Regions from separate parts of the Modestobacter lacusdianchii genome, predicted to be linked through region 1. Evidence: riboswitches for the same ligand, from Rfam matches in the RefSeq annotation. Region 1 holds a riboswitch; the other holds the start of a gene.
The links. Region 1 has a riboswitch for cyclic di-AMP ahead of ACJTNH_RS11215 (C40 family peptidase). Riboswitches for the same ligand answer to the same signal wherever they lie in the genome.
Positions count from the first base shown of each region.

Region 2: another riboswitch for cyclic di-AMP. It lies ahead of ACJTNH_RS18360 (transglycosylase family protein); the one in region 1 lies ahead of ACJTNH_RS11215 (C40 family peptidase).

Region 1 covers NZ_JBJJTJ010000012.1:101,576-105,753, reverse strand. The annotation lists gene ACJTNH_RS11225 (M56 family metallopeptidase) at 35-976, opposite strand; gene ACJTNH_RS11220 (BlaI/MecI/CopY family transcriptional regulator) at 973-1,335, opposite strand; cyclic di-AMP (ydaO/yuaA leader) riboswitch at 1,601-1,752, shown strand; gene ACJTNH_RS11215 (C40 family peptidase) at 1,842-2,822, shown strand; gene ACJTNH_RS11210 (DUF305 domain-containing protein) at 3,475-4,080, shown strand.
Region 2 covers NZ_JBJJTJ010000034.1:26,161-30,338, reverse strand. The annotation lists gene treY (malto-oligosyltrehalose synthase) at 1-2,192, shown strand, start outside; cyclic di-AMP (ydaO/yuaA leader) riboswitch at 2,482-2,653, shown strand; gene ACJTNH_RS18360 (transglycosylase family protein) at 2,655-3,212, shown strand; gene ACJTNH_RS18355 (ABC transporter permease) at 3,264-4,178, opposite strand, start outside.

The DNA of each region.
Region 1 (4,178 bases):
CCCTTGTGAGACTCAGTACTCGGGGAACCGCTGATCAGGTGACCGCGCACAGCACGATGTTGACACCCAGCCACGTGGTCGCTGCGGGCAGCAGGAGAGCTCCGGACGCCATCGCCAGAGCCCCCGGCCAGCGAAGAAGACGGCGCATGCGCCGGTCACCGGACCCTCCGAGCCGACTGATCCGCAGTTCGGTGAGCCGGGAAGCCATGGCCAACCCGAAGGGAAGAACCGGCTGCCCGGTCATCTTGCGCAGTGCGACCTGCACGGCCTCGGGCCCGCACCGCTGAGCCGCCTGCGCATCGGCGGCCAGTTCCACCAGGTCCCGAGTCGCGGCTGGCGCCGCGCGCAGCAGAGGACACCACGGAAGCGCAGCAGCCAACGTCTCAGCAACCGTGACGAGAGCATGGTGGTGTCCGCGCAGGTGAGCCCGCTCGTGCTCCAGTGTCGCCGTCACCGCCTCGGGAGGCAGCTGTGCCCGTAAGCCATCGGAGGCGATGATCACTCCAGGTCGGCCGCCGATGGACATGGCCATCGCGCGCTGGTCAGGAACCCACAGTGGCTCGCCTGATGAGGAGCTGAGGGCCAGGAGACGTAGCCGCTCGACGTGCGGGGCGTGCCGCCTCACCGACCTCGCACGACTCACGACGGCCTTGCCGAGCCGCACGACGATGGTCGCGGCCATGATCAGGCTGACTCCGGCGACAGTCTGCTGCCAGGCGGGCACGGTGCCCGTGGTGACCGCTGTCCAGCACCCCCCCACGAGCTGGAACAGCCCACTGGCCTCGTGTTGGTCCATCGGCAGGGCGAGCAGGCCGATCATGGCCAGGCCTGAGGCCACGAGCCCCACCGTCAGGAGTGACCAGCCCACCAACAGGATGGTCGGATCGACCCGCCGATCGGCGAGCCACAGCAATGGGCGGTGCCCGTGCGCGCCCAGAGCCGTACCCGCCAGCAGGACGGCGATCATGCCGATCACGAGGACGCGGCTCGCCGTGCGAGCGCCTCACGCAGCACAGAAGACTCTTCGTCGGTGGCTGTCTCGGCGAAGTGCAGCAGCACCGACCGCGGGTCCTCCGATGCGTCCAGGATCTCCCTGAGCGAGGCGGCCGCCGCCCCTTGGCGGGTCACGGTCGGGCGGTAGCTGAACGCACGGCCCACCGGCTCCCGGTCGAGAAGTCCCTTGCGCAAGAGGTTCCCCAGCACGGTCATCACGGTCGTGTAGGCCAGATTCCGTTGCGGGGGCATCCGCTCGAGGACCTCGCGCACGGTCAGCGGCGAGTCGCTGGACCACAAGACGTCCATCACGGCGGCTTCGAGCTTGCCCAGCCGGGGCATGGCCGCTCCTCTGCTTGCTGCGTCGACACGGGCGTGTGCCCCACGCCGGGCCGGCGGCCTGGCTCAGTTCGTACAACCGGACCAATCGTATGGGCCGCACCAGACGGACATACCGGCATCTGACGCTTTCGGGTGCCCGATCGAACCTCAGTGGTCACTCCAGTACCAACTACTCAACACGCATAGGAGGACGTGGTGGCGGAGTTGCCCCGGCCCTACTTTGAGCGGCGCCGGGAAGAGTTGTCGTCGCCCATGGGGCGGCCTTGACCCGGCGCCGCCGAACCTCGGGCAACAGCCGAGGACCGGGGACCCACCGCAGTCCTGGGGTCAATCGCGTCCGCCCACGTGGGCGGACGCGACGGGCGACTTCCCGCCCGAACCCGTCAGCTAACTCGGTAGGCGGCCATGGAAGACAGGAGCCGCCACCCGTGGCGACACTTCGTGCCGGAAGCACCCGTCGAGCAGTGACCGCCCGCCCTGGACGGCGACCCCTCACCCGTCTCACGGTGTTGGCGCTGCTGGGTGCGGCCAGCATGGGCCTGACTCCGGGCAGCGCCATCGCCGCGCCGGATGAGGCGACCACCGGCCAGCAGGCCGCCCAGCTCGCGGCCGAGAGAGGTCATGAGCTGGAAGTCCTCACCGAGGACTTCAACGAGGCCCGGGAGATCCTCGCCCAGCAGCAGGCCGCCGCGGCTGGCGCCGCCGCCCAGCTGGCGGAGGCTGATGCCCAGCTTGCCGCCCTGGAAGACCAGATCGCCACTGTCGCGCAGACCGCGTTCACCGGTGACGCCCTGGGGTCCCTGCAGGCGTTCATGACCAGCGGGTCTGCGGACGAGTTCCTCGAACGGGTCGCCACCCTGGAGTCTGTCGCCGGATATCACAACGACGTCCTCGAGCGTGTGGCTGCGGCACGCGCAGCTGCGGAGAGCGCAGGCGCTGCGGCGGCGGAGGCCACGGCCGAGGCCGAGGCCCAGTTGCGATCGGTCGAGGCGCAGCAGGAGCAACTGCAGACCGAGATCGAGGGCTACAAGGCCCAGTACGCCACCCTCACTGCTGAGCAGCAGCAGGAGGCCGATGTCGCCCACGGAGGGCAGTCGCTGCAGGCGCCTCCGGCAGGTTCGGTGGATGCGGGCAGTGACGCCGCTCAGGTGGTGATCGACACGGCGCTTGCGCAGGTGGGCGACCCGTACGTGTGGGCCGCCGGCGGGCCGGACGCCTTCGACTGCTCAGGGCTGACCCAGTACGCCTTTGCCGCCGCCGGCATCTCCCTGCCGCACTCCAGCAAGATCCAGGCGTCCATGGGGCGTGCGGTCTCCCGTGCGGAGCTGCAGCCTGGCGATCTCGTCTACTACTACAGCCCGATCAGCCACATCGGCATCTACATCGGTGGCGGGCAGATGGTCCACGCCACGACGTTCGGCGAGCCGGTCAGCGTCGGCAGCGTGGACATGTCCGGCTACGCCGGAGCCCGCCGCATCCTCCCCTGACGAGCCGGCCCGCGGGGCCCGGATGTCCCGGGTCGCCCGTGGGTCGAGTCGGCGGCCACGCTCAGTACTACAGGGCGTAGTAGTGTCTGGGGAGGCGCGCGAGAAGGGGGGGACGATGCGTTCGGTTCGCATGCTGGCGATGCTCGTCCTCGCTGCCGTGTTCTCCATGCACGGGCTGCAGTGCGTGAGCGCAGACGTAGGCGGCACCCACACCGGCACCCACACCGACATGGCTCACATGAGAGCTGCGCCGGCTGGTGCGGGGGGAGAAGTGACGGTGGTCGCAGCCTCGGTCGTGACCACCGTTTCCGCTGACGCCCTGACAGGGGGGAAGGTCGCGCCAGGAGCCAAGGCTTCCAGCCACCCCGCACCGGTCCACAGCGGCGCTCATGCTCTGGCGGTGTGCCTGGGGATCCTGCTCGCCGGACTGGCCTTCCTGGCCGCCGTACTCCTGATCCGGAGAACTCCACCCGGTGGCCGAGGAGCGGGCCTGGTCCGGGCCAGATCGTGGTGGGACTCCATCCAGCTCCCCAGACCGCCGGACCTCGCTTCTCTCTGTCTCCTGCGGATCTAGGCCGAATCGCCGACCCGGCGCGCTCCCGCGTGCATCGGGTCAGTCGTTCACACCCAGATCTCATCCACAGGAGAAGCAATGACCCGCACCGCCCTTGGCCTTACCCGCCTCACCGGAGGGCTCATCGCCGGCGTGATCGTCCTCGCCGGTTGTTCCAACGGCTCGGATGACAACAGCGCTGCCAGCTCGAGCTCGGCGAGTGTGTCGGCTGAGTTCAACGAAGCCGACGTCGAGTTCGTCCAGGGCATGATCCCGCACCACGAGGGTGCCCTGGAGATGGCGCAGCTGGCCGACGGACGCGCTCAGGACCCCCGGGTCCTGCAGCTCGCCAGCAGGATCGAAGCCGCTCAAGACCCCGAGATCCAGACCATGACCGGCTGGCTGGAAGACTGGGGACAGTCTGAGTCCGATGACATGGACGGCATGGACCACGGCTCAGGAGACATGGGCGGCATGGACATGAACATGGACATGTCGGGGCTGGAGACCGCCTCCGGCGCCGACTTCGACCGGATGTTCCTGGAGATGATGACCGAGCACCACCAGGGAGCGGTTGACATGGCCAAGACCGAGATGGTTGATGGTCAGAACATCGACGCAATCGCCCTGGCTCAGGAGATCGCCAGCTCTCAGGCCGCCGAGATCGAGGAGATGCAGGCGCTGCTCGCTGAGCTTGGGAGCTGACGGATCGATCCGGTGGCGGCTCGGTACACAGCTGGGCCGCCACCGGTCCGCCTCATCGGCCGCAGCGCCCGCCGGTCCACGGTGCGGAGGCTGCGCCT
Region 2 (4,178 bases), on a different contig from region 1:
ACGCCTACTCCTCGCCGCTGCTGCGCTCGGCGGCGGGGAGCACGCACGGGTACGACACCGTCGACCACGCCCACATCGACGAGCCGCGCGGGGGCCGGGCCGGGTTCGACCGGCTGGTCGCCGCGCTGCACGAGCACGGCCTGGGCCTGGTGCTGGACCTGGTGCCCAACCACATGGGCGTCAGCGACCCGGCCGAGTCGACCTGGTGGTGGGACCTGCTGCAGCACGGGCGGGAGTCCGCGCACGCCGACGCCTTCGACGTCGACTGGGACTTCGGTGGCGGCAAGGTGCGCATCCCGGTGCTGGGCAGCGCGGACGACGTGTCGGAGCTGGAGGTGGTCGACGGCGAGCTCCGGTACTACGACAACCGGTTCCCGATCGCCCCGGGCACCGAGGGCGGGCCGCCGCAGGAGGTGCACGCCCGGCAGCACTACGAGCTGGTCGACTGGCGGCGCGCCGACGACCAGCTCAACTACCGCCGGTTCTTCGCGATCAACACCCTCGCCGGGCTGCGGGTGGAGGACCCGGAGGTCTTCCGGGCCACCCACGCGCTGATCGTGGAGCTGGTCGAGAACGGCTCGGTCGACGCGCTGCGGATCGACCACCCGGACGGCCTCGCCGACCCCAAGGGCTACCTCGACGCCCTGGCCGAGGCCACCGGCGACCGGTGGACCGTGGTGGAGAAGATCCTCGAGCCCGGCGAGGAGCTGCCCGGGTCGTGGAAGACGGCCGGGACGACGGGGTACGACGCGCTCTCCGAGGTCGACGAGGTGCTGGTCGACCCGGCCGGCGAGGCGGCGATCACCGCCCTGGACACCGAGCTGGCCGGTGGGCAGGTCGACTACGCGCAGCTGGTGCACGACTGCAAGCGCGAGGTCACCGACGGCATGCTCGGCTCGGAGGTGGCCCGGCTGCAGCGCATCGTCGGCGAGCTGCCGGGCGTGCCGGCCGAGCAGGTGCGCGAGGGGCTGGCCGAGCTGCTGGCGAGCTTCCCCGTCTACCGCAGCTACCTGCCTGACGGCCGCGAGCACCTGGACGAGACGGTCGCGGCGGTCAAGCAGCGCCGCGCCGACCTGGCCGACGCCGTCGACGCGCTGCACCCGCTGCTCGGCTCGGCCGGCACCGAGCTGGCCACCCGCTTCGAGCAGACCTCCGGCCCGGTGATGGCCAAGGGCGTGGAGGACAGCGCCTACTACCGGTGGGCCCGGTTCGTCGCGCTCAACGAGGTGGGTGGCGACCCGGCGCGGTTCGGCACCACGGTCGCCGAGTTCCACGAGGCGCAGCAGCAGCGGGCCGAGCGCCGTCCGGCGTCGATGACGACGCTGTCGACGCACGACACCAAGCGCAGCGAGGACGTCCGGGCGCGGCTGGCGGTGCTCGCCGAGGTGCCCAGCGAGTGGGCCGGCCTGGTGCGCGGCTGGCTCGGCCGGCACCCGCTCGCCGACCGGCAGCTGGCCCACCTCGTGTGGCAGAACCTGGTCGGCGCCTGGCCGCTGTCCCGGGAGCGGGCGCACGCCTACGTGGAGAAGGCCGCCCGGGAGGCCGGCACCTCGACCACCTGGACCAACCCGGTGCAGGAGTTCGAGGACCAGCTGCACGCGCTGGTCGACGCGGCCTTCGACGACGCGACCACGCACGCCGAGATCGAGGCGTTCGTGCAGCGGGTCGCGCCCTTCGGGTACAGCAACTCGCTGAGCCAGAAGCTGCTGCAGCTGACCATCGCCGGTGTCCCGGACGTCTACCAGGGCACCGAGCTGTGGGACTTCTCGCTGGTCGACCCGGACAACCGCCGTCCGGTCGACTACGACCTGCGGCGCGAGCTGCTCAGCCGGCTCGACGAGGGCTGGGTCCCGCCGGTCGACGAGACGGGTGCGGCCAAGCTGCTGGTGGTCTCCCGCACGCTGCGGCACCGCCGCGACTCCCCCGAGGCGTACGCCGGCTACATGCCGGTCGAGGCGACCGGGCCGGCCGCCGACTCGGTGATCGCCTTCGACCGCGGCGGGGTGGTGACGGTGGCGACCCGCCGGCCGGTGCACCTGGCCGAGACCGGCTGGGGCGACACGACCGTCGGCTCGCGCACCGGTGCCTGGCGGGACCTGCTCACCGGCAACCGGGTCGTCTCCGACCGGGCCGGGGTCCGGCTGGCCGACCTGCTCACCCAGCTGCCGGTCGCGCTGCTCGTGCGGGACTGAGGAAGGACCCCCTTCCTCCCCACCCGTCGCAAGCTCAGGGCGGGCCGGGGAGGGGGCCGAGCGGCGGTCGGGCTCTTGGGTCCGGCCGCCGTTCGGCGTCCGGGGGCGGTGACGCTGAGTGGGTGGCGGCCCACGGGGAGCCGCCGAGCGTCCGGCCTGTCGCGACCGCTCCTGGGCGGACGCCCGACCGGCACCGGAGAGGACGAGCGGAACCGGACGGTCTCGCACACCATGGGTCGCGTGCCCGGGCCGGAATGGCCGGGTACGAGGCACCGGACCGCCCAACCCCGTCCGCCGGTCGCCTGACCCCGAGCATTCCAGGACGGGGGCGGGGGAACCACTCTCCACCGACGCGTCCGCGCGTCTCGGGGTGAAGCCGTGCCGTGCGCGCTGCACGACCGGCCGGGCATCGATCAGCCCGAACCCGACAGCTCACCTCGCAGGCGGTGATCGGAGGATCACTTGTCCCACACGAACACGTCCCGGACCCGTCGCCTGACCCGGGGCGGCGCCGTCCTGGCCGGCGCGACCGCGATCGGGATCGGCGTCCTCGCCGCGCCCGCCTCGGCCGCCGGGGAGCACGACTGGAGCGGCGTCGCCGACTGCGAGTCCAGCGGCAACTGGCAGATCAACACCGGCAACGGCTACTACGGCGGGCTGCAGTTCTACCAGCCCACCTGGGAGGGTTACGGCGGCCTCGAGTTCGCGCCGCGCGCCGACCTGGCCACCCCGGCCCAGCAGATCGCCGTCGCCGAGCGGGTGCTCGTCGGCCAGGGCATCGGCGCCTGGCCGGTGTGCGGGCAGTACCTGACCGGCGGCACCACGGCGGTCGCCGATCCGGCACCGGCCCCCGCACCGGCCCCGTCCGGGGGCAGCTACACGGTGCAGCCGGGTGACACCCTCGGCAGCATCGCCAGCGCGCAGGGCGTCGCCGGCGGCTGGCGGGCGCTCTACGCGGCCAACCAGGGCACCATCAGCGACCCGCACCTGATCTACGTCGGGCAGCAGCTGGCGCTCTGAGGCACGCCCCGCCCTCCCCACCGTGCGCGGTGGGGAGGGCGCGGGCCCGCGTCAGAACCTGATCGCGTCGATCACCTTGACCCGGACGGCGATCAGCGCGGGCACCAGCCCGGCCAGCGCCCCCACGGCCGTGGCGGCGAGCAGCCCCTCGACCGCGGCGGAGACCGGGAAGCCGGGGGCGTCGGCCAGCGGGACGCCACCGGCCAACCACCGCTCCAGCGGCAGGTTGCGCACGATCGCCACGGACACGGCCACCGCGGCCAGCCCGGCCAGGGCCGTGGCCACCACGCTCTCCAGCACGACCGCGGAGAAGACCCGCGCGGAGGTCGCCCCGAAGCTGCGCCGCACGCCGATCTCCCGGATCCGTTGCCGCACGGTGACCAGACCGATGTTCAGCACGCCCAGCCCACCCAGGAACAGCACCACCAGGCCGGCGGCGCGCACCGCGAGCCGGAGCTTCGCGATCGTGTCCTCCAGGTTCTCCGGGTCCTGCCGGTTGGCCTGCACCTCGGCGCCGGGCAGCAACCGGGCCAGGTCGGTCCGCACCGCGGCCACCACCGCGTCGGCCTGGTCGGAGGGCACCCACAGCTCCAGGGTGGGCGGTGACCAGAAGCCGACCCCGCCGGCCGACGCGGTGGCGTCCCCGGCGGAGGAGTCGATCCGGTAGGCGGCCGGGTAGCCCTCGTTCCAGGCGGCCACCCCGACGATCGTGGCGAGCACCGGCTGCGGGCCGCCGATGACCACGGTCGGGTGACCGCTCAGGTCGGTCACCCCGAGCAGCCCCAGGAAGTCCCGGTTGACCACCAGCGCCGGCGACAGGCTCTGCCGGTCACCCGCGCGCAACCAGCGGCCCTCCACCGGCTGGATGCGGTGCAGCGGCCCGTACGACGGCGACACCCGCCGGGTCTCGACCGCCTCCGTGCCCCCGGGGAAGCGGTAGAGCCCGTTCTCGTAGGCGAGGGTGGC